Regions from separate parts of the Lysinibacillus zambalensis genome, predicted to be linked through region 1. Evidence: riboswitches for the same ligand, from Rfam matches in the RefSeq annotation. Region 1 holds a riboswitch; each other region holds the start of a gene.
The links. Region 1 has a riboswitch for S-adenosylmethionine ahead of metK (methionine adenosyltransferase). Riboswitches for the same ligand answer to the same signal wherever they lie in the genome.
Positions count from the first base shown of each region.

Region 1 (7,755 bases):
AGATATGGTTATTCACCGTATTACAGGCGATGGACCAATTGATTTAATGATTGGCCCGATGTGGAGTGTTAATAAATGGGAAGTATTAAATGGAATTGATGCTGAGCTTGAACGCCGCGGAAGCTGGCAAGGAAAATTTTATAAAGCTGAGGATGACAAATGAAGCTACAACGAGTTTTACAATATGCCCAACAGCTAATAAAAGATACTGTTGAAGAGGGCGACACTGTAGTAGATGCCACAGCTGGAAATGGCCACGACACTTTGTTTCTAGCACAGCTTGTCGGCGATGAAGGACAAGTATACGCCTTTGATGTTCAAAAGAGCGCTGTTGATGCCACTCTCCATCGCCTTTTAGATAATGGCTTAGAGCATCGTGCACTTGTTTTACATAGAGGGCATGAAGAAGTAGTCAACTATATCCACAAACCAGTTGCAGCTGCAATTTTTAATCTTGGTTATTTGCCTGGTAGCGATCACGACATCATTACACAGCCAAATACGACGATACAAGCAATTGATGATTTGCTAAAGATGCTAAAAATAGGGGGTCTTATTGTCCTCGTCATTTATCATGGTCATCCGGGCGGGAAGGAAGAGCGAGATGCTGTGATTGACTATGTCAGTCAACTTCCCCAAAAATGTGTACATGTTTTAAAATACGAGTTTTTAAATCAACAAAATGATCCACCTTTTGTAATTGCTTTAGAAAAAATGAAAGATTATTCGTTAAGTTAGTTAGATAATTTAATATAAATTTTACATGCATGTTGATTAGGCAAATTTAGGTTTATTATTGACTGATAAAAGGGTTTTTTTGTTAATACTTTGCTAATGGATGTCCATTTTACTGATTGTAGCGGTGGGCTACTCGACTCCCGCAGGAAAGCGAGACAGACGAGACCCTGCATGGAGCGCAGCCGAGGAAGCAGCTCGACGCTTTCGCGCTGAGCAAGGCTTCCTGCGGGCGAGCGGCAGCGGCAGCAACAATTGTTTTATCTGTGCGAAAGCGTAGCGGCAGCAACAATTGTTTTATCTGTGCGAAAGCGTAGCGGCAGCAACAAAGCGAGTAACCCGCAGCGGAAATCAGAGCCATCTAAGTAATTTGAGTAGATAAAAATGTTTAATCAACACACTTGATAATTTATTTAAGGCACAATTCCGATAACTCATTGGAATCGTGCCTTTTAATTTAGAAAAGAGAATATCCCTGATAGCGCGGGAAAGACAAAACAAAAAAGCTATCTAATAGAATCTTTCAATCTATTAGACAGCTTCCTATCTTATTATCTATTTATTTTTACGTTTTTCATTATAATCAATCCAGAAATCTGCACCTTTAATTCCTAGTTTACGAGGATCAAAAACAGGATCTTTTCCTTCTTTTTTCTGTCTCTCATAGTCCTTTAATGCAACTATAGCAGGCTTCATAATAATTAAAATCGCTATAACGTTAATCCAAACCATTAGTCCTAATCCAACATCCCCCATAGCCCAAGCAAGGTCGGAAGTACGTATAGTACCGTAAAACGCAGCAATTAAAATTGCAAATTTAGCTAGCCAAATGACGACCTTCTCTGTAGTTCCTGAGAATAAATAAGCCACATTTGTTTCGGCAATGTAGTAGTATGCCATAATCGTCGTGAAAGCAAAGAAGAATAATGCGATCGCTACGAATGGTCCACCAAAGCCTGGTAATGAAGAGTCAACTGCATATTGTGTATATGCTGCCCCTTCTTTAATACTTTTCGCAAATGTTACTTGCTCATCTCCAGTTAATCCACCTTTATTGAAATCACCAACATAAACATATGAATCAGTGCCTTCTGCAGCTTTTTCATCCTGTACATTGTACATGCCAGTAAATAAAATCATAAATGCAGTAGCTGAACAAATTAATAATGTATCAATGTATACAGAAGCCGCTTGCACGATACCTTGTTTAGCAGGGTGTGATACTTCTGCTGCAGCAGCCGGATGCGCACCTGTCCCTTGCCCTGCCTCATTTGAATAAATACCACGTTTAACCCCCCATGCAATAGCGGAGCCAACAATACCACCGAAGATTTCTTGCGCACCAAATGCACTAGAAAAAATTAATGAAAATACAGCTGGTACTTCTTTAATATTCATTGCGATAATGACAATGGCCATAAGAATATATGCTAATGCCATAAACGGTACAATGACCTGTGCAGCATTGGCAATCCATTTTACCCCACCGATAATAATAGTACCTAATAATACAACAATAATAAGTCCTGTAATCCAAGTGTCAACAGAGAAAGCGTTTTCAACAGCTGTCGCAATTGCATTTGATTGAACACCCGGCATCAACACTAACATGGCAGCTAATGCAGCAACAGCGAAAATGACAGCAAACCATTTTTGCCCCATTCCCTTTTCTATGTAAAAAGCTGGCCCACCACGATATTCTGTATCTTTCTCTTCTTTATAAATTTGAGCTAATGTCGACTCAACATAAGCAGTTGCCGCACCGATAAAGGCGATTGCCCACATCCAAAAAACAGCACCAGGTCCCCCCATCCCGATTGCTGTAGCTGTACCGGCAATATTACCTGTCCCTACTCGACCAGATAATGCAATAGACATTGCTTGGAAAGATGAAATCCCCTTTTCCGATTTTTCGCCTTTAAACATTAAAACAAACATATCTTTAATGTGTCTTACTTGTAGGAACCTTGTAATGATTGAAAAGAAGAGCCCAATTAACAAAATGCCATAAATAAACCACGGTCCCCATAAAATCTCATTCATTTTCCCAACGATTGCTTCCATTTTACCCCTCCAATTTGAAAAATAATACTTTAGGTCATTATAGTATTACACTTTTCAGAAAATTACAACATTATATTCAAGTAACAAAAAGTTAGTAATTTTCTAGTTAATTGGAGAGGTCATTCACTACTTAATTATATAGCCAATGTTTCGAAGAGCATTATTAATAAAATCACGTATATAAACAAAAATCTCGTCACGCTCTACTTCATGAAATAGATTATGATAACTGTTTGCCCATTCTTTAAATTGAAACTCTGTAAAGTCCTGCAGATGAAGCCAATTACGAGTTTGTTTAGTTTCAGTAATATTATCTTTTTCAGCTGTCATCACTAACATAGGTCTATTAGGGAATTCTGCCTTAGGCAATAACACTAAATTGCGCATCATTTGCTGTAGTTCTCGATACCATTTCACTGAAACAATTGACGAAAAAGGAACTTCATCCTTCATCTCATCTCTACCTTCTACACTGCGCGTTAAAGATTCTATAGTAATTTCATGAGTCAGCTTCACATTTGCAGTCAGGGCACTTAAACTAGTTAAAGCATTTGATAATTTACCTGGCAGTAGCTTTAAATGAAGCCATGGTGAAGTTAAAATAATTCCTGCGCATTCATATTTTCGTTTTTGCATGGTATGTAGTAATAGTGTCGCACCAAGCCCATGTCCTATTAAAAAGACAGGTAGATTATACGAAAAAGCATTCTCGATCAAATGCCTTGTATATTTGTTGTATTCTTTAAAATCTTCATCGTGAACATTTGAAAACCCTTTATTCACTCCATGATTAGGTAAATCCCCCATGACTATGTGGAAGCCTTCCAATCTTAATTTTTCTATAAGCCATGCATACCAGCGGTGATTTTCATATGCACCATGAAGAATTGCAACCACAGCCTTTGCTTGTCCATCAGCTTCCCATTTCCACATTTCACATAGTCCTCCTAAAAAAATAATTACACAATGATTATAACGAAATATCTAGCTCATTTTAATTTAATATTTCCATCAAGTTGCGTATTTGATACGATAATATTACATCATAGAAAGAAAAGAGGCGATTCTCATGATCTATCCATTTAAAGGTAAAACACCCAATATTGATCCATCTGTATTTATTGCCGATTATGCGACCATAACTGGTGACGTTACAATAGGTGCTGAAACAACTATTTGGTTTAACACAGTTATTCGAGGGGATGTATCACCGACAATTATCGGAAAAAGAGTTAGTATTCAAGACCTCTGTTGCTTGCATCAAAGCCCTAAATATCCACTAATTATCGAAGATGAGGTAACAGTCGGACATCAAGTAACTTTACATAGCTGTACGATTCGTAAGAAAGCCTTAATAGGTATGGGCTCTATCATATTAGACGGAGCGGAGATTGGAGAGGGTGCATTTATTGGGGCGGGTAGCCTTGTTCCTCCAGGCAAAGTCATTCCTCCAAATAGCTTAGCATTAGGGCGTCCCGCAAAAGTTGTAAGAGAATTAAATGATGAAGATATAGAAGATATGGAACGCATCATACATGAATATGTAGAAAAAGGCCAATACTATAAATCTCTTCAACCAAAAAATAAATAGTTATTTCAACTAAATCAAAGCAGCTCCACGTTGCTTGGACAACCGATCCCCACGTGATTGTATATGTCGCTTATTTTTTGATCAATTATGCCTCGGCATAATTGCGTCCGGAATCGGCTTTGTGCTTAGGCCTGCGTGAAGGCCGACACGATGTCGGTCATTTCGGTAATGCCACAGGACATGTCCCTTTTACCGATGTAGGTCAGTTAGTCGTTATCGCATGAATGCGATGGTTTTAGGCTAACATCCCCTAAGCACTCTTTTCTGATTCCGTGACATCCACCGGGGGCTTTAACTTCTTTCAACGGGTGTTTAGACACCCGCTGAAAGAAGTTAAAAACAACGAAAGGGGCAATAGCATGTTAAGCCCCTTTCTGTAATAGTATCTTAAAATATTTGTCCAACTACTTTATTACTTTAGCTGAATAGTTTATAAACCTGCTTTTTCTTTTAATGCGTCTGCTTTGTCCGTTTGTTCCCAAGGTACATTTAAGTCTGTACGACCGAAGTGACCATATGCTGCAGTTTGCTTATAAATTGGGCGACGAAGGTTAAGCATTTTAATAATCCCTGCTGGGCGTAGGTCAAATAGCTCGCGTACCCATTTTACAATTTCACTTTCCGTAACTTTTCCTGTCCCGAATGTATCAACAGCAATAGATACAGGTTGAGCAACACCAATCGCATAAGCTAGTTGTACTTCAGCTCGATCTGCTAAACCAGCTGCTACGATATTTTTTGCCACATAGCGGGCTGCATATGCCGCTGAACGGTCTACCTTAGTTGCATCCTTACCAGAGAAAGCACCACCACCATGACGGGCATAGCCACCGTATGTATCAACGATGATTTTACGTCCAGTTAGACCAGCATCTCCTTTTGGACCACCAATTACGAATCGGCCAGTTGGGTTGATGAAATATTTAGTCTCGGCATCTAATAATTCACTCGGAACAACTGGAGCAATAACGAATTCTTTTAAGTCTGCTTGAATTTGCTCAAGTGTAGCTTCTTCGTCATGCTGTGTAGAAATGACAATCGTATCAACTCGCACTGGTACATTGTTTTCATCATACTCAATTGTTACTTGTGTTTTTCCATCTGGACGTAAATAACCTAGTTCACCAGATTTACGTACTTCCGTTAAACGACGAGCCAATTTATGCGCTAAACTAATTGGTAACGGCATAAGCTCTGGTGTTTCGTTACATGCATAACCGAACATTAAGCCTTGGTCACCTGCGCCAATTGCTTCAATGTCAGCGTCTGTCATAGAGCCTTCACGTGCCTCTAATGCTTGGTCAACACCTTGAGCAATATCAGGTGATTGTTCACCAATAGCAACAAGTACTGCTAGATTTTCAGCATCAAAGCCATATTTCCCACGTGTATAACCGATTTCTGCTACAGTATCACGAACGATACCTTTAATGTCTACATAAGTAGACGTAGTAATTTCTCCTGCTACTAATACTAAACCAGTAGTTACTGTTGTTTCACACGCTACACGTGCGTTTGGATCTTCTGCTAAAATAGCATCTAAAATGGCATCCGAGATTTGATCACAAATTTTGTCTGGATGTCCTTCTGTTACACTTTCTGATGTAAACAGTCGACGTTTTGTCATTTGGTTTTCCTCCAATTACTTTTACAAATAATATTTGCGAATTAATACGGTACTCATTACCCATGTCAAGCCCGCTCCTATAGATTGAACTCTAAAGCAGTTGTTGCTGTCGCTACGTTTCACTACGCTTTCGCACAAAAAAACAACTGTCGCTGTCGCTACGTTTCCGCACAAAAAACAACTACTGCTTTTAACACGAGGTTTTCGAAAGATCCGTCATTATAATAAGGAAAGGACTATATACTTACCTTTACATTCGTTTTTAACAATAAAAAAATCCTTTTCTCACGCTTACTTTACATGAGGAAAGGAATAATGACTTCGTAACCTTTCACTCTTATCGTTCAAGGGGTTTCCCTTGCATCAGATTGGCACCAGCGCATGTCGTGAAATAGTTCATGCAGGTTGCCGGGTTTCACAGGGCCTGACCCTCCACCAGCTCGGGATAAGAGTATCCGTTCAATATCTCATAATACGGAAAAGGTCGAACGTTGTCAAATATTTTTAACTTCTTTCAGCGAGTGCCCAAACACCCGCTAAAATAGGGAAACTCAGTGTAAGAACGCCACGTCCTGTAGCATTACCGAAAGCGAAAATCATGTCAGCTCTCTTGCTGTCACTGTCGCAAAGACAAAAACACATTGCTGTCACTACGTTAACACTGCGCTTTCGCAAAATAACGTCTACAGGCATAAGCACAAAACCGATTCCGACGCTTTGTTTATCTATAGCGAAAGCAAAGCGTTAGCTACAGTTATACCATTATTATGAAACTCATTTGTATTATCCTGTAAATTCAAACAAAATAATCCCTACTCTCCACCTCACATCATGTGTTAACATATGTGTAACCCTTTACAGCACATTTTGTAGTGAAAGCAAAGCGTCAGCTACGGAACATGTGGTGGATGAAAATGATTGTAGCCCTTTTCAATCGAAGACAAGCTCCAACTAATAAAAAACAAGCTGAAAACTTCACATCCTGTGCGAACCTCATATAAGCCAAAAGCTTCTAGAACACAATTTTGCTGTGTCGAAAGTGATTGACTGATCACTTATAATAAATAGGGTAAAAAGCATTATCAAAACGAATCAATTTACTTTTTGTCGTTTTCTTGAAAAGTAATAAAATCTGAAAAATAATTTCTGAATTAGTATAGATTATTTAAGCAATTGTGTTATACTATTTTTGAAATTAAGAAAATCTCCCTCAGACTCAAGGGAATACTATAAAAAAGGATGGTATTTAATCGATGAATTCAGTAGAAATTGCAAACGAACTGAAGGAATTATTAAGCGGCAGTAACATTAATGTTCAACTTTCAGTACCACAATTAGCTGAAAAAGCTACTTCTCGTGGTGAAGCTATGTTAACAGTAGATGGCGCAGTTCGTGCAGAAACTGGCAAATACACTGGTCGTTCACCTAAAGATAAATATACGGTAGAAGAAGAGAGCACAAAAGATAAAATTGACTGGGGAAAAGTTAACCGACCAATTTCTTCTGAAGTGTTCGATAACTTATATGTAAAAGTAGTAAAATATTTAAAAGAACAGGACGAATTATTCGTATTCAAAGGCTTTGCTGGTGCTGACAAAGATTCTCAATTAAGCATTCAAGTAATCAATGAATATGCTTGGCACAATCTGTTCGCTCATCAATTATTTATCCGTCCAACTAAAGAGGAATTAGCTTCTCATGTTGCTGACTTCACAGTTATCTCAGCTCCTAATTTCAA
Region 1 is NZ_JBEGDG010000004.1:23,766-31,520, reverse strand. Features, by position in the region: gene mnmL (tRNA modification radical SAM protein MnmL/YtqA) at 1-163, shown strand, start outside; gene mnmM (tRNA 5-(aminomethyl)-2-thiouridylate-methyltransferase MnmM) at 160-738, shown strand; gene ABNX05_RS07340 (alanine/glycine:cation symporter family protein) at 1,291-2,799, opposite strand; gene ABNX05_RS07335 (alpha/beta hydrolase) at 2,926-3,732, opposite strand; gene ABNX05_RS07330 (gamma carbonic anhydrase) at 3,869-4,390, shown strand; gene metK (methionine adenosyltransferase) at 4,821-6,017, opposite strand; SAM riboswitch class I at 6,352-6,469, opposite strand; gene pckA (phosphoenolpyruvate carboxykinase (ATP)) at 7,271-7,755, shown strand, end outside.

Region 2 (7,755 bases), on a different contig from region 1:
GGCTCCATCATAAAGCCTTCAGTTAAATGCACACCAATGTCTTCTGGTTTTAATAAGCCAAACAATTTCTCTTGATCTTCTAAGTTCGGACATGCAGGATAGCCAAATGAAAAACGCTGCCCTTGATATTTTGCTGCGAAACGATCACGCATTGTAAAATCTGTCGCATCCGGGAAGCCCCATTGATCACGAATTTCTTGGTGCATACGCTCCGCAAAGCCTTCCGCAAGCTCAAGTGCTGTAGATTGTAATGCATGACTTTCAAGGAATTTTCCTTCATCTTTTAGCTGACGAGCCTTCGTCATAACCCCTTGTCCAGCTGTTACTACCATTAAAGAAATATAGTCCATTTCACCACTTTCAACTGTTTTCAGGAAATCTGCAAGACATAAAAACGGTTCAACTTGCTGACGTGGGAAGGTAAATCGTTCAATTTCTGTTTTGCTATCTGCTGGATCATAAACAACGACATCATCCCCATCGGCTTGTGCAGGGAAAAACTGATACACACCCGAAGGCTTCAATAAATCACTTTGTAAATAATCGTCGACTAAATCTTTTAACTCTGTTGCCCTTGCATCGCCAGCATCAAGCAACTGCTGTACTTGACCTTTTAAGCCTAGGTGATGTCCAAGTAATGTCCGCATATTAACATATGGATATAAATGCGAAACAGCATAATCTCTCTTTACATGGCGTCGCAAATCAGCCGGAAGAAAGACAGAAGCTTCCTTTACCGTGCGTACAGGCTTAACAGTTACTTCTTTAGCCGGGCGAGCCGCTCTTTTTTCGTCTGCCTCTAAGCGTTTTTTGCGAGATTCCTCAATTTCAACTAAGAAATCAGCACGTGTATCTGCCCCCATTAACCGATTTACTTGCTCTAATCCTTGCATCGCATCCTTTGAATAAATGACAGGACCATTATATTCGCCAGCAATTTTTGTTTCAGTAAAGCGACGAGATAATGCCGCTCCCCCTACTAAAATAGGGACATCAATACCCGCTTCCTTGAAATCTTGAGCTGTAATAACCATTTGCTGTGCTGATTTTACAAGTAAACCTGAAAGCCCGATGAAATCTGGCTTCTCCTTACGAATCGTTTCTATTAACTGAGCAGGTGTTACTTTAATGCCAAGATCAATTACCTTATAGCCATTATTACTTAAAATAATATCGACAAGGTTTTTCCCAATATCATGCACATCGCCTTTTACAGTAGCGAGTACCATTTTCCCCTTGCCAGCACTCTCTTCATTTTTCTCCATGAATTGCTCTAAATGTGACACTGCTGCCTTCATAACTCCTGCTGATTGTAACACCTCTGCTACGATGAGCTGATTATCGTTAAATAAACGGCCAACCTCTGCCATTCCGTCCATTAATGGGCCATTAATAATATCAAGCGGTGTTTCGAAAATTTCACAAGCAGCATCTAGATCCTCAATAAGCCCTTCCTTTGTACCTTCTAAAATATAGTAAGCTAAGCGACCTTCTACTGTTTTCGGAATATCTGCCTCTGTTTTTTCCTTCTTTTTATCACGATAGAAATCCGTGAAAACAGCTAATGTTTCATCATTTGTATGGAAGAGTAAATCATTGGCTAGCTTAATTTCCTCCTCAGGAATGGATGCATAACGTTCTAGCTTCTCCGTATTCACAATTGCATAATCTAATCCAGCCTGTGTACAGTGATATAAATATACGGCATTTAATACTTCACGACCTACTGGTGGTAATCCGAACGAAATATTACTTACACCAAGCACCGTTAATGTACGTGGCATTTTTTCTTTAATCAGGCGAATTCCTTCTACCGTTTCAAGTGCTGAACCAATATACTGCTCATCTCCCGTTCCTACTGGGAACATTAATGGGTCAAAAATAATATCTTCAGGAGCAATACCCCACTTTTCTGTTAACAATTTATAGGAACGTTCAGCAATCTCAAGCTTGCGCTGTCGATCAACCGCCATGCCTTGCTCATCAATTGTCCCCACTACTAAAGAGGCACCATATTTTTTCACTAGCGGTAAAACTGCGTCAAAACGCTCCTCGCCATCCTCTAGGTTTATAGAGTTAATAATGGCTTTCCCTTGAGAAAACTTAAGTGCTTCCTCAATTACTTTTTCATCTGTCGAGTCAATTACAAGAGGTACTTTTACTTTTTTTACAACCTCCTGCATAAAGCCACGTATATCTTCTAGTTCATCGCGGTCAGGGTTTGCTAAACAAATATCGATAACATGTGCTCCATTTTTCACCTGGGCACGCGCGATTTCTGCAGCTTCCTCAAACTTCCCGTCAATAATTAAATTTTTAAACTTACGAGAACCGATTACATTCGTCCGTTCTCCAATAAATAACGGACGCATAGAATCGTCATACACCAATGGCTCGATACCAGAAACTACATGACCATGTGTGGCATCTGGTAATTGACGAGGCTTTTGGTCCTTTAGCACTTCTCGAATAGTAGCAATATGTGCTGGAGTTGTACCACAGCAGCCTCCTACAATATTTAACCACCCCTTTTCCGCAAAGCCTTTTAGCTTTTGTGACAGCGAATCAGGTGACTCATGGTAGCAGCCTTCCTCGTCAGGTAAGCCTGCATTCGGGTAACAGCTAATATAGCCTGTTGAAAGCTCTGCTAGTGAACGGATATGATCCGTCATAAACTCTGGTCCAGTTGCACAGTTTAAGCCAACTGATAATGGCTTAATATGCTCGATGGAAATGTAAAAAGCATCAATTGTTTGACCGGCCAATGTTGTTCCCATCGGTTCAATTGTTCCTGATATCATCACAGGTAGCTCTTTTTCAGTTGCCTTAAAAGCACGAGATACCCCTAATGTTCCTGCCTTAACATTCAACATATCCTGACTAGTTTCTAGCAACAGAACGTCAGCTCCGGCTTCGATTAATGCCTTGGCCTGAACATAGAAGTTTTCCTCTAATTCATCAAATGTAATACCACCTGTAACTGACAAGGTTTTTGTGGTTGGTCCCATAGCCCCCGCTACAAAACGTGGCCAATCGGATGTAGAAAACTCATCTACTACTTTGCGTGCAATTTCCACAGCACGTGTATTGATTTCTTCTGCCTTCGCACCAAGATCATATTCATTTAATACAAGTGGAGTACTTCCAAATGTATTTGTACAAATAATATCTGCTCCAGCTTCTAAATATTTTCTATGAACTTTTTCAAGCACATCTGGTCTAGTTAGCACGAGATTTTCATTACAGCCATCATATTCCTCGCCGCCAAAATCCTCTGCTGATAAATTTTCATTTTGTAGCATTGTACCCATTGCGCCATCAAGAATTAAAATTCGTTTCTCTAGTTGTTCTTCAATCAAGTGCTTAGCCATTTATACTTACCCCTTTTTTCTGTTCATCCAATTGCTCAATAAATTTCATCAATTCTAGTGTCATGTCATAGCGTAAAAATGGTGTGATGAGGTAAATACCATTGAAATATTCCGCTGCTACTTCTACTAATTCCTTGGCAATTGCAATCCCTTCTAGTGTTGCGCGTTCTTTATCATCGCCACATGCCTTCATACGGGCTAACACATCATCGGATAGTTTGATGCCTGGCACTTCATGATGTAAAAACTCCGCACTTTTATAGCTCGTTACTGGCATAATACCTATATAAATTGGTGTTTCTAAATGCTTTGTCGCCTCGTATATTTCCACGATTTTTTCCTTTGTATAAACAGGCTGCGAAATAAAATAATCTGCCCCATATTCAATTTTCTTCTCTAATCGAGATACCGCGCGATCTAGTACACGTACATTAGGATTAAAGGCAGCCGCTACAGAGAAATTCGCCTTTTTACGAAGTGGTTTCCCCGAGAACGATACACCTTCATTTAACTGTTTTATTAATTGGATTAGCTCCATTGAAGATACGTCATAAACGCTTGTGGCCCCTGGGAAATCGCCCACCTTCGTCGGATCTCCAGTCACTGCTAAAATATCGTGAATACCTAGTGCATTTAATCCCATTAAATGTGATTGAAGTCCAATTAAATTACGATCTCGGCATGTTATATGAGTTAACGGTCGTACCCCGTGTGTTTCTTTCAGTAAGGCACCCATTGCGACATTACTAATCCTTGGAGAAGCAAGTGAATTATCTGCCATCATGACTACATCTGCGCCCGCCTCATATATTTTTCTTGCTCCCGCAATAAAGCCTTCAATTTCTAAATGTCTTGGTGTATCTAATTCCACTATAACTGAGCGTTCTCGTTTTACTTTTACATGTAATGGTTCGTAATTTGCTGGCTCAGCCTCACGGACAATCTCTACTTTTTCTGGCTTTGCATACTTTTCTTCGACTGGAGATAACTCCTCTAAGTACTTTTTCGCTGCAGCAATATGCTTTGGTGTCGTACCACAGCAACCACCAATTAAACGTACCCCCTGATCACGAAGCTCTACAGCTGCTCGACCAAAATAATCTGCCTCCGACTCATAAACGACACGGCCATCCTCTACATCAAGAAGAGAAGCATTCGGATACGCTGACATAAATGCTTTCTTAGGAAGCTCCACACCTTCAAATGCTTGTATTGTATGGTGAGGACCTAAGCGACAGTTAACACCTACGAGATCAGCACCTAGCGCTTCAAGTTCATGTAAAGCGTTATTTAAGCTCATTCCATTTTGTAAAATTCCTGGTTCGTGCATAGAAACTTGAGCAATAATCGGTAATTTCGTTTTAGCTCGTAGCATTGCTAAAGTCGCTGTTAACTCTTCAAAATCATAATATGTCTCAAGTAAAAGGCCATCTGGATTTCCTGCAAGTAAAACGGTTGCCTGCTCATCAACTGTTGCTAAAATTTCCTCTAACGTTGCGTCGCTTTTTCGAATACCACGGATTCCCCCAATAGTACCTAAAACAAATTGTCCACCATCTGCCGCTGCTCGTTTTGCAATCGTTATAGCAGCTTCATTAAACTGCTGCACACGAGATTCTAATCCATAGCGGGCTAATTTTATGGCATTAGCTCCGTAAGTGTTCGTTTGAATAATATCGGCACCTGCCGCTATATACTCTCTATGAATCTTTTCAATTAATTCAGGTCTTTGTATATTCATTTCCTCGTGGCAATACTCCAAGCCATAGCCATATAAAACTGTACCAATTGCACCATCTGCTGTAAGAACATGCGTTTTTAACCTTTCAAGCAATCCCATAAAACTAGCCTCTCTTCCTTTATTTATAAAAATTAAAATGCAAAAAGCCTTCTTTTACATAAAAAGAAGGCTTTAACGTTTCGTCATTGTTTTTCCTTCTCATCTTCGACACTACGGTCCTCTGGATTTAGCACCTGACAATAAGTTGGTTGCTGAAGCTTCACAGGGCCAGTCCCTCAGCTTCTCTTGATAAGAATGTTGTATGAATTTTTTAAATAATTAAAAGAATCATATCGTTTACGAACGATTGAGTCAAGACTATTTCACAGAACAGAGGTAAAATCTCACGAAAAATACCATATTTTGATTTAAATCAAACAATTACGATAGTTTTTCAGCAAGCTCCTCACCAATTTTTTTACCATTTTGAATACACGCACCTATGCCCACTCCGAAATAAGAGCAACCCGCTATTGATAAATTCGGATAGTTTTTCTCAAGCTCTTGTACGAGACCTTGCAACGCTTCACGATGTGCCAAATCATACTTTGGCATTTGGTCGATCCATTTTGTCACGTCCACAATTGTTGGTGTTTCCTCAATCCCCAAGCTTTTTCTTACATCTTCTAGAGCAACCGCTGCTAACTCTTCATCTGACATCAAACGCAATCTCTCATACTCAGGGTTAATGCTCTTATAAAAAAGTCGTACAAGTAATTTTCCTTCTGCTGACGTGTGTTTCCACTTGCGACTTGTCCACGTTGCTGCATTACAAATAACATCCGAATTATGTGACACAATATAGCCTGTTCCATCCGCGGGTAATCTATTATCTGGTACATCAAACCCTAAGTAAATCGTAATGGCGGATGCAGTATTGAATTGTTCAAAATAGCCGTTCAAAGATTCATCCTGCAATAAGCTTTGTACCGCTTCATTTGGCAGTGCCATGACAACATGATTTGCTTCAATTATTTTACCGTTTGCTAATGTAACGGAGTACTGATTCTCCTGCTTTTTAACACTTATAGTGGCAATCCCTTTTATAATTTCTACATCCGTTAATGTTTCTTCAAGTCGATCAATTAATGACGATAAACCATTTTTAAATGAAATAAATTTTTTATTGGCGGCTTTCAAAAATTGTTCCCTGTTTGCATCAAAGCCTTTAATAATACTACCGTAATCATTTTTGTAATCGATTAAATACGGTAAAGTGGAAGCAATTGAAAGTTGATTTAAATCTCCCGAGTATACACCTGCAAGTACGGGCGCTATTTGGTTTTGAACAAGCTCCTCACCTAAATAGTACGTTAAAAATTCTCCAATCGAACTTTCCTTTGTAAATTCTTCATTTGGCATGGTTAAATCCTTTAATGCTTCTTTTTTACCTTTCTCTGATACAAGCGTGCTTTCCTCTAGAGATTGTAAGCTCATAGGAATACCAAACGTTGAATCTGCTGGGATAGCATGTAGCTCATTATTTGTGAAAATATACGAAACACCCGTTTCGTTATACACAAGATTTTGTTCAAAATTAAGTTCTTCTACTAACTCCATAACACCTTTATGACGCGCTACTATAGAATCTGCTCCTGTTTCCATGATAAAGCCTTGTTCATATGCAGAGTGAAGCTTACCACCAAGGTATGTATTTTTTTCAACGAGTACTAGCTTTACATTTAAGTTTTTCTCCTGAACTTGACGTTGTAAATAATGCATCGTACACAAACCCGTAATTCCGCCACCTAATACAACTACTGTTTTCATATTAACCGCCCCTATTTTTAGTTCTTTATTTCAGTATAAACTTTTTTTATCGAAAATTACGTTAAACCCTTTACAAATTTAGCAAAAATGGAGCTATCCAGCGCATAGGATAGCTCCATTCTTTTCTATGTTCAATTAGTATATATTGAATTTAACAGCATATTTTCACCGGTATTTTTATCTACCTAGCGGATCGTATATATTAACAGTTGATATAGTGTTATTATACACTACAGTGTAAAGCATCTTTATTTTTCTTTGTCTCCTGCTTTTCACTTCATTAATTTAAATTTTGTGCAAAGCTAGCTAGTTCTTCAGCGGAATTTTTCACTTCATTAAAAGCAATACCTAATTGACTTAGTACTTCTACTATTGCTTGTACTTCTTTTTCCATCTGTCCATTTTGTTCTTTGGCTTCGGTCATAGCGTCCAATATATTAGTAAATTGGCCTTCCGTTTGAACCATGTTTTCCTCACCAGAAGTTACCTCTTCTTGAATATTACTAAGCGAGTGAACAAGTTTATCAGTCCGCTCATTCGTTTTATGTAATAAAGTCGCAACCGATGTGACAGATTCCTTTGTTTGAATCGATAGTTTTCTCACTTCATCTGCAACAACACTAAAGCCTTTACCCGATTCTCCAGCGCGAGCCGCTTCTATTGCCGCATTTAAAGCTAACAAGTTCGTTTGATTAGCAATATTTGTCACAACATTCATAATCGATTCCATTTCCCTTGACATATCTGCCAACTGTGTAATATTTTCCGCTATACCATCAAGCGAATCAATAATATTACTCATATTTTGCGATTGATTCTTTAATCGTTCACGAC
Region 2 is NZ_JBEGDG010000030.1:27,314-35,068, forward strand. Features, by position in the region: gene metH (methionine synthase) at 1-3,371, opposite strand, end outside; gene ABNX05_RS23680 (bifunctional homocysteine S-methyltransferase/methylenetetrahydrofolate reductase) at 3,364-5,211, opposite strand; SAM riboswitch class I at 5,308-5,407, opposite strand; gene ABNX05_RS23685 (protoporphyrinogen oxidase) at 5,533-6,921, opposite strand; gene ABNX05_RS23690 (protoglobin domain-containing protein) at 7,202-7,755, opposite strand, start outside.
Region 2: another riboswitch for S-adenosylmethionine. It lies ahead of ABNX05_RS23680 (bifunctional homocysteine S-methyltransferase/methylenetetrahydrofolate reductase); the one in region 1 lies ahead of metK (methionine adenosyltransferase).

Region 3 (7,755 bases), on a different contig from region 1:
AAAAGAACTAGGATGTATCCGATGATCGTTAATGGAATACCAGACTTTAAGAAATCCTTTGTTGTAAAGGCTCCTGTACCATATGCAAGCATATTTTGTGGTGCACTAATAGGTAAGAGGAAGCCGAAGCTAATAACGAATTGTTGCACGATAACGAAACCAACCTGATCGACATTAGTCGTTAATGTTGAAGCTAAAACGATAAATACTGGTATAAGCGCAGATGCTAAGCTTGTTGCGCTCGCAAAGCCTAAGTGAATAAGAATATTGAATAAAGTGACAAGGGCAATGGTTGCAAGAATTGGCATAGAATCTAAACCGAGTGAACCGAATACTTTATCAGATAACCAAGATGCACCTTTAGTATTAAGCAAGACTGTTCCTAACATAATTCCTACTGCAAAGACGATAATTGTACCCCAAGGAATATGCGGTTCAACTTGTTTCCACGTATAGACCCCGATTTTGGGCATTAATAAAATGGCAATTGCAACGATTGTGACCGTTGTCGTATCGAATGGGTGGAGTTTGCCCTCAGCAGCCCAGAAAAATAGTAAAACGACAGATGTTATGATTAATCGAATTTCGGGAGCTTTTAGTGGGCCAAGTTCCGCAAGTTGTTTTTTGATTACTTCTCGGCCACCTTCGATATTGCTTGTTTCAGGCTTAATTAGTGTAATCATAATGAAAAATAGAGCTACTGACATGATGATGGAGAAGGGAGCCGCGTAAAGCAACCAAGCACCCCATGAAATATCCACACCAAATTGTTCTTTAATGAAATTTAAAGCGACCATATTTTGAGCTGCTGCCGTTTTAATACCGATATTCCAAATGGAGACAGCTTGCACAGAGGTAATGACAAGTAAAGCAGCAAGTCGACTATCGCGTGGTAAACCAAATGCCGCTACCATTCCGAGTAGAATTGGTACAACTGCGCCTGCACGTGCAGTAGCAGAAGGGACGAAGAATGCGAGTGCAATAGATACTAAAATAGCACCGAAGACAATGGCTTTCGTTTTTGTCCCTACTAGTGAAAGAATCCATAGTGCAAGACGTTTATGTAAATTGGTAATTTGCATGGCTGCCGCTAAGAAAAGAGCTGCAGCTACTAGTGCAACTGCTGAATTACTAAATCCGCTTAATGCTAATTTTAATGCATCTGATGTTCCTAGCTCTCTCGTTGGATCTTCCATTGACGGAGCTAATCCTAGTAAAACTGTAACTAGAGCAATAATCATGGCAGAGCTAACGGGATAGGACACTGCTTCTGTAACCCATAGGATGACCGCGAAAGCTAAAATAGCCAAAGCCCGTTGTCCAGCTACAGGTAAATCGCCGTTGTTCGGTAAAAAAGTTATGATGATTAGGGATGCGAACGCTAATGCAATCCAGAGTGGCTTCAAATTACGTTTCGGTTTTGCTTGTTCAGAAGTAGACATACTTTCTCATCCTTTCTAGCATTTTCTATAACATCGACTAGTAAAATGCTTTATTAAGAAAGTAAATTGTCTATTTATTGTAAAAAAAGCTAGTGTGTTCAAATGCGCTCTAGTTATAGCGATAATGGGCAGTTACGAGAAAATCCGCGGTCATAGAAAAGACAAAAATATCCAAAAGATATTAGTTTTTCTTCTTGAATGCAGAGGTAACTTTAGGCTCAGTTCCTAGCATCAATCGTTTAATATTTTCGATATGCAAAATGATGGCTATACTAAAAAGAAATAAGGCTATAAACGTTGGGCCGACCCCAGGAATCCATAAATATGTGGCTGTACAAAAAACGAGATAAAATTCAAGTACACCGACAATTAAAAAGCTCGTCACGAAAGAAAAAATAACAAATAAAATGAGTGCAAATAAGCCAACTTTCCAATCAATCGCGAGTAATATCCCAATAATTGAAGCAGTTCCTTTGCCGCCATTGAAGCCCATATAAAATGGGAAATTATGACCTAGAATGACACCGGCTGCTACGATATAGATAAAGATCCAAACTTGTACTTCAGTTAATTGTGTTATATCAGCAAGATAGACATGTGCACCGATTATAGCTGCAACACCTTTACCGATATCGATAAGTCCGACTAATATGCCGTATTTCCATCCAAGGGAAAGCGTGGCATTAGAGGCACCTGCATTACCAAAACCAGTCTTTTTTAAATCTACCCCAGATAAAAACTGAGCAACTTTAGAGCCATGAATGCAGCCAATCAAATAACCAACAAGAAGAAAAATGATAATGGCTTTTAACATTAAAGTCCTCCTTTCTAAATAATAGGCTTATCACCAAAACGTGTGGTTGATTTCCGTTCCGACTGGGCGCTTTGCCGCTGACGCTTCGCTTTCGCGCAGAGCAAAGCTTCCTGGGGGCGTCCGATGAGCCGCTTTTGGTGCTGCCGCTACGACTTCGTTCCTCGATTGTAATCCCCAAGGAGTCGCCCAGTCTTCACTCCAATCAACTTATGAAAAGGGGATACATTTTAACAAATTTCATTCCGAAACTTTTAGTGATGAACTATGTAACACTAAAATAATGTATGCGTTCGTAATACGTAAAAAAGCAGACAGAAGTTTCGGAAAAAATAAAATTTTAGTGTTGACAGAGAAAATGTCTATGTTTATACTTTGTAACAACGATGGAAATTGAATCACATACTCTTATCAAGAGCGGCGGAGGGATAGGCCCTATGATGCCCGGCAACCAGTAAGTGACGAGCTTGCTAAGGTGCTAATTCCTACAGATTCTTACTTGGATCTGGCAGATAAGGGGAGGAAAACTTGCAACCGCAACCCTCTTCTTAGCTGAAGAGGGTTTTTGTTTTCTACTTAAAAAATCCTCCTCATCTCCGGTGCCATCGTAAAAAAATAACCATATGGAGGTATACAATGACAAATTTTAAACCAGAAACATTGCTGTTACACGGTGGCCAAGAGCCAGACCCGGTAACAGGATCTCGTACAGTACCCGTATATCGCTCAACGGCATTTGTTTTTAAAGACACTGCTCATGCGCAACGTCTTTTTGCCTTAGAGGAAGCTGGCAATATTTACACACGAATTACAAACCCAACTGTAGATGTTTTTGAAAAACGCGTCGCTTTATTAGAAGGCGGTACAGCAGCGGTAGCACTTTCATCTGGTGCAGCAGCTATTGCATTTTCAATTTTAAATCTAGCAGGGGCAGGTGATGAAATTGTTGCAGGTAGCTCTTTGTACGGAGGTACTTATAATTTATTCGCCAACACACTACCAAACTACGGTATTAAAACAATTTTTGTAGACGAAACAAATCCAGAAAATTTCCGAGCAGCTATTACAGATAAAACAAAAGCGGTGTTCGCTGAAATTTACGGTAACCCAAGTTTAAAAGTGCTAGACATCGAAGCAGTAGCGAATGTAGCACATGAAAACGGCTTACCATTAATTATTGATAGCACATTTGCTTCACCATATGGCTCTACACCAATTGATTTCGGTGCAGATATCGTTGTTCATTCCGCAACAAAATGGATTGGCGGCCATGGTACAACTTTAGGTGGCGTTGTTGTAGATGCAGGGAAGTTTGATTGGACTCGTGGACGCTTCCCAGGCTTTACAGAGCCAGATGATTCTTATCACGGTTTGCGTTATGGTATTGACACAGCAGCGGCTGCATTTGCCACAAAACTGCGAGTGCAATTACTACGCGACTTTGGACCAACATTAAGTGCAGATGCAGCATTTAATTTATTACAAGGTTTAGAAACGCTTCATTTGCGTATTCCTAAACACAATGAAAATGCATTAGCGGTAGCTGAATATTTACGAAACCACCCATCTGTGGAATATGTAAATTACAATGGCTTAGAAGATTTCCCTACTTATGAGTTAGCTAAAAAGTATTTGAGAAATGGCTTCGGATCCGTGCTTACATTTGGTATTAAAGGTGGGCGTGAAGCAGGGCGTAAATTAATCGATAGTGTGAAATTATTCTCGCACGTAGCAAATGTAGGGGATGCGAAATCATTAATTATCCATCCAGCATCTACTACACATCAGCAACTATCAGCTGAGGAGCTAATCCAAACTGGCGTAACCGAGTCGCTCATTCGCTTATCCATCGGTTTAGAGGCAGTAGAGGACATTATTGCAGATTTAGAACAAGCTATTGAACAAGTAACAGCTATCCAGCAACAAGTAGAAGCCTAAATACTAAAAGACATTGACTAATGTTGTAGCGTTTACGTATTTTCCCATTCGATAGGCCTCATTTGGTAATGCGTAAAACGTTGCTACATCATCCGCTTGCCTCATTCGGTAAAGGTAACTGAAAATCTTTAAAAATAATACCAAGTAATTTGATAAGTATTGTTGACTTGTTTAATTCCTTGTTTTATACTAGGAAATAAGAAAAGCGTTCGACATTTAGTTTTCATAAGTGCTCCCCCACTTTTGAAATATATGAAGCGGAGTAGTTGCTAAGTCAGTAACTACTCTTATCTACCAATACTGATGATAAAGGAGTGTTTTAAATGGGAAATGTGTATAGTGCGCAAAACATTGCATCTTATCTTATTTATGAGTTAAATGAAGGTCATGTTTTTGTGAACAACATGTCCATTCAAAACATACTTGCATCAGTTGAGAGTAAATGGCAAGAGAACTTCGGACATTCAGCTTTTAAGGAAATTGTTTATGTCAAAGAAGAAGGCTATACAGTAAAAGAAGTTTTTGAAGCTTATGAAGGCTATGGAGCAAGTCATATCTCTCTACCAGCAACAGAGTATTACTTAAAATACGGCACGTTCCAATTAGTTGAACGTACGTATGCAATACCAAATTTTACGCTAGAGGAAATAAGACTGGTGCAACAAGCGTTAACACAATATCGTTATAAATTACTAGCAAAAGCTAGTTAAATCCCTCATATAATTATGCTCATTCTCTGCTGCTACAGGGAATGAGCTTTTTAATTAGATGTTGGAAGATATACTATTATAATTGAAAAAATTTTTATTAATATATTTCAAAAGAACAATTTTTATAAATGTATTTACATAAATATAATAGAAGAAAGACAATTATTTTTGGCTCATTACAAAAGCTTGGATGACATTTGTTAATATTAATAACATGTATAAGTTGATTGGAGTGGAGGTTGGGCGCCCCTCAAGAAATCAACCCCACACAATTGTGATGATCCTTATTTTTTATAAGAATCGTCAATATTTCTTCAATATTTTATAGATCAAGTGAAAAATCATATAATAAAAGGAATGAAAACGATTTCCTTTGCACTTCTAGGAGAAACAAATGTCCATCCTAGAAAGATTTTTCTTGTGAAATGTATGTATTTACGATACAATTTTCAATAAGTTAAATTTTGAATTATTTGAATTTGTGTGTTTCACAGACTGTATCTTCATTCAGAATATTTTTGTAGTGAGAGTGAAACACAATGACTAAATATCTGTCTGAGACGAAGTGTTAAACACGGCAAACTGACCTGCTTTGTAAAGTCAGCGAACAATTCAAAATCTGTACGAATTAAGCTGAAACGAAATAAATATAATGAAACTGCGGAATGTAAGTTGGAGGGAATAACAGAAATGGCAACTATAAAGGCAGCTATATTAGGATTTGGAACGGTAGGTCAAGGAATTTACCATATATTAAACGAAAAGCGTGAAGAGCTTAAAAATAAATTAGGCATTGAGCTAGAAGTAGCAAAAATTTTAGTGACAGACGCCAGCCGTGAACGCGTACCAGGGACAGCACATTTAATGACAACTAGTATGGATGAAGTTTTAGCTGAACCAGGTATGCAGGTTGTTTTTGAGGCAATCGTGAATGAGGAGCCAGCATTTACTTACTTAAAGCGCGCTGTTGAACATAAATGTCATGTTATCACAGCTAATAAAGTAATGTTTGCAAAGCGAGGCATAGAGCTACAGGACCTTGCAAAAGCAAACGGTGTATTTGTGGGCTTTGAGGCAACAACCGCTGGTGGTGTACCAGTTATTAAAACGATGAAAAACATTTTGCTTGTCAATGATGTTAGTCGTATTCAAGGTGTTTTAAATGGGACATCCAACTATATTTTAACGAAAATGCGTTCACAAGGCTGGTCGTTCGAAACTGCTTTAAAAGAGGCGCAAAATTTAGGCTATGCAGAGGCAGATCCATATAATGATATTTCTGGGCAGGACGCCTTTAAAAAATTAATGATTTTAAGTGCTTTAGCATTTGGTGAACAACCAGACTGGGCTGACGTCGAAGTAGTAGGTATTGATAGTATTTCGGCAGAGGAAGTAAAAGAAGCATGCGAAAAAGGCTTGCGTTACCGCCACGTTGCAGAGGTTGAGAAACTAGCGGATGGTAAAGTGGTCGCAAAGGTTGGCCCGCAATTAGTAGATAAAGAACATCCACTTTACCCCGTTGATGACGTCAATAATGCTGTGGCATTAGATACAAATTATATTGGCACTTTAACGCTAGTAGGACCTGGAGCAGGTATGTACCCAACAGCTAGTGTAATGGTAGAAGATTATGCCGAAATTATCGGTAAAAGAGCCGGGTTTGTCGTAACAATATAATAGATATGCCTATCATTCAACAATGCTCAACTTGTTTGAATGATAGGCATTTTTTTAATCCTCATCTTTAACATCAATATCCTCTGGAATAGGAGTATTCCGCCAAATTTCAATTTCCTCTTTAATACGATCTAGCTGCTCAAAATAAGTACTAAACTGCCCGCTATTAATCAGTATTTGGTCCCCATCGTATACTGAACGAATACGGCCCTCGTAAACTAAGCGAAGTATTTGATCCTCTGGCATACTAAGGTCGATGGCTGTTTCTTCAATTGTTTTATACATAATTTCGCTCCTTTTGTTGTTTATATTATAACCTTCCGTTAAAAGAAAGCCTACTGTAGGTTAATAAATGAAAGAAAAAGGAAAATGGTAATTGTTTACTTTTTGATAAATCTGTATTATTAATGTTAATGGGCTGTGGGGACTAGTATTAACAATGTCTTTTTTTCTAATTAATTCGTCTAACAGGTACAACTATTATTTTTTATTGGGGGACAACCTTAGTTGATCCAAGCGACTAATCAAACGCCCCAACCGGAACGGAAAACAACTCACACGTTTGGTAATGAGATTCATTAAAATCTTAAGAATTTCTTCATTTTTATAATAACTGGTTTTTAAGATTTAAAAGGTACACTATTTATTGAGAGCGAGGTGTATATCATGACGAAACTAACAGTTCTTGTTACAGACGATGATCAAGATATTCGTGATGGTATTGAAATCTATTTAAAAAATGAAGGCTACAATGTCATTAAAGCTGCTGACGGCTTAGAGGCAATTGAAAAATTAGAAAACAATGAAGTACATTTAATTATTTTAGATATTATGATGCCGAATATGGATGGAATTACAGCGACGTTTAAAATTAGGGAAGAGCGCAATATTCCAATTATTATGCTTAGTGCAAAGGCAGAGGATGGCGACAAAATTCATGGTCTATCTGTAGGCGCAGATGATTACGTTACAAAGCCTTTTCATCCGTTAGAGCTATTGGCTCGTGTGAAATCTCAACTGCGACGTTATGTACAACTGGGGACGTACAATGAAGGAGCGGCAAAGGTGGAAATCGACGGTCTTGTATTAGATGAAGATGCAAAGGAAGTCAATTTAGAAGGCGAACCTGTTCGATTAACGCCAATCGAATATAAAATTACGGAATTACTAATGAAAA
Region 3 is NZ_JBEGDG010000041.1:8,349-16,103, reverse strand. Features, by position in the region: gene ABNX05_RS25555 (DASS family sodium-coupled anion symporter) at 1-1,442, opposite strand, end outside; gene ABNX05_RS25550 (glycerol-3-phosphate acyltransferase) at 1,624-2,256, opposite strand; SAM riboswitch class I at 2,659-2,772, shown strand; gene ABNX05_RS25545 (O-acetylhomoserine aminocarboxypropyltransferase/cysteine synthase family protein) at 2,890-4,191, shown strand; gene ABNX05_RS25540 (hypothetical protein) at 4,515-4,901, shown strand; gene ABNX05_RS25535 (homoserine dehydrogenase) at 5,592-6,578, shown strand; gene ABNX05_RS25530 (MerR family transcriptional regulator) at 6,633-6,863, opposite strand; gene ABNX05_RS25525 (response regulator transcription factor) at 7,245-7,755, shown strand, end outside.
Region 3: another riboswitch for S-adenosylmethionine. It lies ahead of ABNX05_RS25545 (O-acetylhomoserine aminocarboxypropyltransferase/cysteine synthase family protein); the one in region 1 lies ahead of metK (methionine adenosyltransferase).

Region 4 (7,755 bases), on a different contig from region 1:
AATGCGAGAGGTCTCGATGCGCAAATTATTTGGTGTGGGTTGGATGCAAACTCTGTTGATATGGTTCTTATCCCGGAATTAAATTTCTGCATCTTTGATAGTACGGATCCTCATATCTTTGATCCAGAGGACGGCAGACTAGGGGATGAAATTTTCGATATAGGGAAACATTGCGCAATTTCACAGAAAGCAGAGGCGCAAATTGAAGATATTCGAGCAAATTATAAAGAAGCAATGCAAGATGCAATGGGTTATTCGAAACGTTATGCGGAAGCGGAGTATACAGTCCGTCGGCTAATCGATAATTGTCTATCGTCATCTCTATGGCGAGAAAAAACTGCCCCACTATTCGAAAGATTAACAAAGTAATTTTTCTTATAACATGCATGTGCTACACTAGGAGCTAGAACAGTTTTCCTAGGAAAGGATGATACGCTTGTCAAAAGTATTGAATGCATTTTTAGATGAAAACCTACAAGACTTACATGAACAAGGCTTATACAATGAAATTGATCCAGTAGAGGGAGCAAACGGACCCATTATTCAGGTACGTGGCAAAGATCTAATTAATCTATCCTCAAACAACTATCTTGGCTTAGCAACGAATGAAGAATTAAAGCGTATTGCCAAAGAAACAATAGAGACATACGGTGTGGGGGCTGGAGCAGTCCGTACGATTAACGGTACACTTGATTTACACGTAAAATTAGAGGAAAAGCTTGCTGAGTTTAAAGGAACAGAGGCAGCGATCTCTTATCAATCTGGTTTTAACTGTAATATGGCAGCTATTTCAGCTGTTATGGATAAAAATGATGCGATTCTTTCAGACCAATTAAATCATGCTTCGATTATCGATGGCTGTCGTTTATCACGTGCGAAAATTATTGCCTATAATCACTCCGATATGGATGATTTACGTGCAAAGGCAAAGGCAGCAACAGAATCAGGCTTATACAATAAAATCATGGTTATTACGGATGGCGTATTCTCAATGGACGGTGATATTGCAAAATTACCAGAAATCGTTGAGATTGCGAAAGAGTTTGATTTAATAACATATGTAGATGATGCGCACGGATCAGGGGTAACAGGTAAAGGGAAGGGTACTGTAAAGCATTTCGGTTTAGAAAAAGAAATCGACTTCCAAATTGGTACACTTTCTAAAGCAATTGGTGTTGTTGGTGGGTATGTAGCAGGTAAGAAAAATTTAATTGACTGGCTAAAAGTGCGTTCTCGTCCATTTTTATTCTCAACAGCATTACCACCAGGTGATGTTGCTGCGATTACAGCGGCAGTGCAAATGCTGATTGACTCAACAGAGCTTCACGATAAGCTTTGGGAAAATGGCGATTATTTAAAAGCGGGTCTTGCTAAATTAGGCTTTAATATCGGCGAATCTGAAACGCCAATTACACCATGTATTATTGGTGATGAAAAGCTTACACAGGAATTTTCACGTCGCCTATTTGAGGAAGGCGTCTACGCTAAATCAATCGTTTTCCCAACGGTTCCAAAAGGCACAGGACGTGTTCGTAACATGCCTACAGCGGCACATACAAAAGAAATGCTGGACGGCGCTCTAGCAATCTATGAAAAAGTCGGTCGTGAACTAGGCGTTATTCAATAAAAAATTGGGCTATCTCAATAGTGAGGTAGCCCAATTTATATTAATGTTCCGATAAATCGGTGAAACGTTCCGATAAATCTTTTATCTCTATCTCAAACTGCCGGACGCTTTATTTACGCTCCATCTTTTTTCACTAATGTGATATCACGTAGTCCTTTTATTGATATTGCCCCCGCTAAAGCGATGGAAACTTTTAATTCATCATATAAATTCGCCATTACTTTTTCGACTCCTTGCTGCCCATCTAATGCTAGTCCGTAGACGAAGGGACGACCAATGGCAACAGCATCAGCTCCTAAAGCGAGTGCTTTAAGAGCATCCATTCCACGATACACACCGCTATCTAAAATAACAGGAATTCGTCCTTTTACAGCTTTCACAATATCAGGAAGGGCATCGAGTGAACCAATTACGCCATCCAATTGGCGACCACCGTGGTTTGATACGATAATACCGTCAATGCCGTTTTCAATAGCTAGTTTTGCGTCTTCAGGATGTAAGATTCCTTTCAGTAAAATAGGGAGATTAGAACGGCGCTTTAATTCACGTACATTCTCCCAATTTAATGTTGGATGGAACACATTTTGCAAAACGCCCTGTACATATGACTCGAATGAATCATCTGGTAAAGAAGCAGTAAAAACAGGATCATTCATATAGTTTCCTCGAGCATACCCAAGTTTTAATGGTGAAAATTGATTGCGAACATCTTCTTCACGCCAGCCAAGCATGACGGTATCTACAGTTAAAACAATAGCCTCAAAACCAGCAGCCTCGGCTCGGGCTGCCATGCTATATGCAATTTCCTCATTTGTTGACCAATATAATTGAAACCATTTAGTAGCAGTAGGGGCTGTTTGTGCCACATCTTCAAGTGCATAGCTTGAAACTGTACTTTGAATATAAGGAATTTTTAACTGATCAGCCGCACGAGCAACGGCAAGCTCTCCCTCGTCATGTGCCATTTTGTTCATGCCAACAGGAGCAAATAAGAGCGGAGTTGGATGTACTTTTCCGAACAGCTCAATCGATGTATCAATACTTGAAACATCCTGTAAAAAGCGTGGAATAATAGAGTATTTTTCAAAGGCGGCACGGTTATTTCGTAATGTTTGTTCACCCCCAGCACCTGAACGAATGTAGCCAAACGGACCAGCTTCCATCTTTTCTGCAACAGCCTTTTCTAAATCTGCAAAGCAAATAGGGAAGGGGGCTTGTGCATTTATATTTTTTAACAGTAGATCACCATGTGTTGTTTTTGTCATCGTAATCCTCCTATCAATCTTTCTTTAGTTTCGCAGCAAAGCGGTTACCCATTGATTGAATAATCTGAACAAGGATGATTAAGATAAACACTGTCGCATACATCACATCGACCTCATAGCGTAAATGACCGTAACGATATGCGAGATCACCTAAACCACCAGCACCAACCATTCCAGCCATTGCTGTTGCTCCTATCAGACCGATTGTGGCAATTGTTAAGCCTAAAATAATGGATGGACGAGCCTCACGTAGTAAGACATTCCAAATGATGTGACGTCGTTTAATACCCATTGCTGTATAAGCTTCCACAACACCTGGATCAACTTCCAATAGTGCCGTTTCCATAAGTCGCGCAATATAAGGCGCTGTATAAACAACAAGCGGCACAATAACACCTTTTACACCAATAGTTGTGCCAACGATCAGCTTAGTGAACGGTAAAATGAAGAATAGTAATATAATGAACGGTACAGAGCGAATAATATTAATAAATAAATTGAAAAATTGATAGAGAAATTTATTTTCAAATGATTGCCCTGGTCGGGTTAAAACGATTAAAAGCCCTAAAGGGATCCCAATTAAAATAGAGAACAATAATGAAATCCCGACCATTTGAAAGGTTTCGATAATGGATTGCCCAATAACATTTGACCAGTCTGCAAAGAAGCTTTGAATGCTATTCATTTAATTCGCCTCCTAATTCCTCAACGTCTACCCCGTTTTCTGTAAAATATTTAAGTGCCTTTTCTACGATATGTGCCTCACCGTGAAGATGCACGACAATATTCCCGACGATGCCATTTTTTAATTCAATGATATTGGCTGTTAAAATATTTGGTTGTACATCATAAACTTTGCTCACTTCTGCAAGTAATGGCTTCCCGGTACTTTCACCAAGGAATGTTAAACGAATCACACTTCCGGAAAGATTCAATTGCTCGATAAGGGAAGGAGATAAATTACGTTGAGAAATAGTGTTTAAAAACTTTCGTGTCGTTGGGTGCTGAGGCTTCGAAAATAGTTCTATAGCAGAGCCATATTCCACAACCGTCCCTGATTCAAGAACGGATACATCATCGCAAATTTTTTGAATAACATTCATTTCATGTGTAATGAGTAAAATAGTGATGCCCAGTTCACGGTTAATTTTTAAGAGAAGCTCAAGAATAGCGTCAGTTGTTTCAGGATCGAGAGCACTTGTCGCTTCATCACTGAGTAAAATCTCAGGCTCTTGGGCTAGTGCACGTGCAATAGCGACACGTTGCTTTTGACCACCCGAAAGCTGGCTAGGATAACTATCTAATTTCTCTGTTAGGCCAACAATTTCTGCATATTTTGCAACGCGTTTTTTCACTTCAGAGTCGTTATAGCCTAGAAGTTTTAATGGTACCGAGATATTGTTGTAAACGGTCGCTGTTTTTAAGAGATTAAAATGCTGGAAGATCATGCCGATTTTTTGACGCGTTTCGCGAAGGTCGTTTAAAGAAAGGGAAGTAATATCTACATTGTCGATCAATACTTTACCTGTTGTTGGACGCTCTAATAAATTAACACAGCGAATAAGGGTACTTTTTCCTGCACCACTGTAGCCAATAACCCCATGAATTTCACCTTTTTTGACATGTAGGTTAATGCCATCTACTGCTTTAACGATACCTTTTTTAGTTTTAAATTCTTTTGTTATATTTTCTAGTTGAATCATACTGTGATATCTCCTTTCTAAGTCCTTTTATAAAGCAAGAATCTGCTAGCATTCCTATAGGAGTCTCGCAGATTCTTAATTTATGAAAGGCCCTTCATCGTTACTTACCAGCTTGGAATGATAGAACCTTTGAATTCCTCTTCAATAAATTTGCGTACTTCATCAGATTGATAGGCTTCAACAAATTTTTTAATCGCTGGGTCATCCTCGTTTTCAGAACGTACCGCGATGTAGTTTACATATGGAGAGTTAGTAGATTCTAAAAGAATGGAGTCTTTTTTAGGATCAATACCAGCATCAAGAGCGAAGTTCGTATTAATAGCTGCCACATCTACTTCACTAAGCTGCTTCGGAATTTGTGCAGCCTCTAATTCAATGAATTTAAAATTCTTTTTGTTTTCTTCCACATCGCGAGTAGAAGCTGTTAAGTCTGCACCTTCTTTTAATTTAATGATGCCTGCCTCTTGAAGGACAAATAGAGCACGAGCACCGTTCGTTGGATCATTTGGTAATCCGAATGTAGCACCATCAGGAACTTCATCCAATGATTTATATTTCTCAGAGTAAATGCCCATTGGAGTTAAAATTGTTTTTCCTACTGGCACTAAATCTGTTTTGTGATCTTTGTTAAATGCATCGAGGAAAGGCTTGTGTTGATAGCTGTTTACATCAAGATCATCCTCGGCTAACGATGTATTTGGTAAAACATAATCAGAGAACGTTTTTAGTTCTACCTCTAAGCCATTTTCTTTGGCAACTTTTGCAGCAACTTCTGCAATTTGTTCGTGTGGACCAGAAGTTACACCTACTACAATTTTATTTTCATTAATAGCCTTACCTTGACTACCTTTATCTTCTTTAGTACCGCAACCTACTAATGCTGCTACTAATGTGAGACTTGCTAAACCTAGTAAAATTTTGTTTTTCTTTTTCATGAGACATACCTCCAAAGTTGTTTTATCGGTTTGTATAAAAAAACAATTTCGCCTTGGCGTAATTGTTGTCCGGATATTGAATTGTGCTAGCACAATTCATTCCTTTCAAAATCTGTGACATCCGCCTGAGGCTTTTATCTTCATGTAAATGAAGATAAAAAAAACTCTCTTAAAAAATTAAGAGAGGCTCATAAAAAAAGTGTCCTCTCTTATCTTTCAAACGATATCGTTTGCAGGATTTAGCACCTTCCTTAAAAAAGGAGGTTGCCGAGCTTCATAGGGCCAGTCCCTCAGCTACTCTTGATAAGAGATTTATAATATTTTTTTGTAAATCCGATAGGACTAATATAAATTATTGGTTATGGTAAGTCAATGGAATTTTTAAAATTTTTTATTTTATTACAATATTCCATTAAGGGAGATGGGTGGGAATGTTAGTGAGAGTCAACTATGTGTGGGATGGGAGATATGAAACGCATTTTCATGGCTCTATGAGCGATTAGTGGGGTGGTGTGTCCGTATGAAGAAATGGTTTATGACCAATGTTATCCAATAGAAGAAGGGCTAGAGCTACCACAAAAAATAGTGAGATGAAAAGACTGTCCCTTAGCAAGCGTGAGCTGATGGGACAGTTTTTTGATAGAGGGAATCAAATGTTCATGAGTTAAATAGGTTTAATTTTTCAATTCTGCTGACCGCTTCACGTAAGCGTTCTTCACTTACGAGTAAACCTACACGAACATAGCCTTCACCGTATTGACCGAAGCCATTGCCAGCAGCTACTGCGATATCAGCTTTGTCGAGCAATACATCAGCAAACTGCTCGCTTGTATAACCTAATGGAACAGGGAGCCATGCAAAGAAAGAGCCCTTTGGTGCCGTTACTTGCCAACCAATGCGCTGTGCTTCTTCGATAAGAACATTTCGTCGACGCTCATAAGTCGCTCTTAGCGTATTCGCGCAATCCTGTGATGCTGTAAGGGCAACCGCTGCTGCTTGTTGTACGGCAGGGAATTGACTACAAAATAGATGATCTTGAATAAGATTAATAGCCGCAACAATATCAGCGTTACCAACTGCAAATCCAATACGCCAGCCTGCCATATTATATGTTTTAGATAATGTATACATCTCGATGCCGACCTCTTTGGCACCTTCCGCTTGCAGGAAACTAATAGGTTTCTTGCCGTCAAATCCAATTGCACCGTAAGCGAAATCATGTGAGACGATTATGTTGTGCTCTTTAGCAAAGCGCGCCGTTTCCTCGAAAAATTCAAGTGTTGCAGTACCACCAGTTGGGTTGTTCGGGTAATTTAAGTAAAGTAGCTTAGCCTTTTCTTTTACGTCATCAGAAAGAGCATGATAATCAGGCAGGAAATCATTTTCTGCAAAAAGTGGCATGACTTCAAAATTAACATCACCTAATACAACACCAGATAAGTAATCTGGATATCCAGGATCGGGTAATAACATTGTATCACCCGGGTTTAAAACCGCTAATGGCAGCTCAACAAGACCAATTTTTGTACCACCAAGAATAGCTACCTCAGTTTCAGGGTCAATATCAACATTGTATTCACGTTTGTAGAAGTCTGCAGCTGCTTGACGTAATTCTACTAGGCCGCGGAATGGAGAATATTTATGATTTTGAGGGTTTTCAGCTGCCTCCTGTAACGCTTTTATAACGTGTTGGGGAGTGGGCTGATCTGGATTGCCTTGACCGAGATTGATAACATCGCGCCCTTCTGCTAAAGCACTATTCACTTTTTGCACCAATGCTGCAAAAAATTGAGTCGGGAGTTGCTGTAGTTTTTTTGAGAATTCCATGCATGTTCTCCTTTTTAGAAAATAATAATTGATGCAAATATTATTACTTTTTTTACTAATTGTCTAGAGTCTCAATTTACAAAGATGGACGCACAAAACACAAACAGAGAGCATGCGAGCCTAAGTACAAAGAAGATTCCGAACGTAATTATGCCTTGTCATGTAACAACATCTGAGGCATCTTACCAATGCCCATAAAACATAGGTTTTGGCATTACTTTTAAGCCCTTTAAAATAATATTTAATTTTTTTTTTAATTACTGTAACTTTTATTAATCTTAATCGTACTAATTAATAGAATCTAAAACTAAGAGCAAAAATGATTAGTAAGATTCACTTTCGCGAAAAGGCCAGGGCTCACTTTATTGCTGAGATCCTGGTCTTTTTGTTTTTGTTCC
Region 4 is NZ_JBEGDG010000033.1:8,619-16,373, reverse strand. Features, by position in the region: gene ABNX05_RS24110 (nucleotide kinase) at 1-369, shown strand, start outside; gene ABNX05_RS24105 (glycine C-acetyltransferase) at 428-1,627, shown strand; gene ABNX05_RS24100 (alpha-hydroxy acid oxidase) at 1,741-2,892, opposite strand; gene ABNX05_RS24095 (methionine ABC transporter permease) at 2,906-3,577, opposite strand; gene ABNX05_RS24090 (methionine ABC transporter ATP-binding protein) at 3,570-4,595, opposite strand; gene ABNX05_RS24085 (MetQ/NlpA family ABC transporter substrate-binding protein) at 4,700-5,530, opposite strand; SAM riboswitch class I at 5,737-5,840, opposite strand; gene ABNX05_RS24080 (pyridoxal phosphate-dependent aminotransferase) at 6,188-7,357, opposite strand.
Region 4: another riboswitch for S-adenosylmethionine. It lies ahead of ABNX05_RS24085 (MetQ/NlpA family ABC transporter substrate-binding protein); the one in region 1 lies ahead of metK (methionine adenosyltransferase).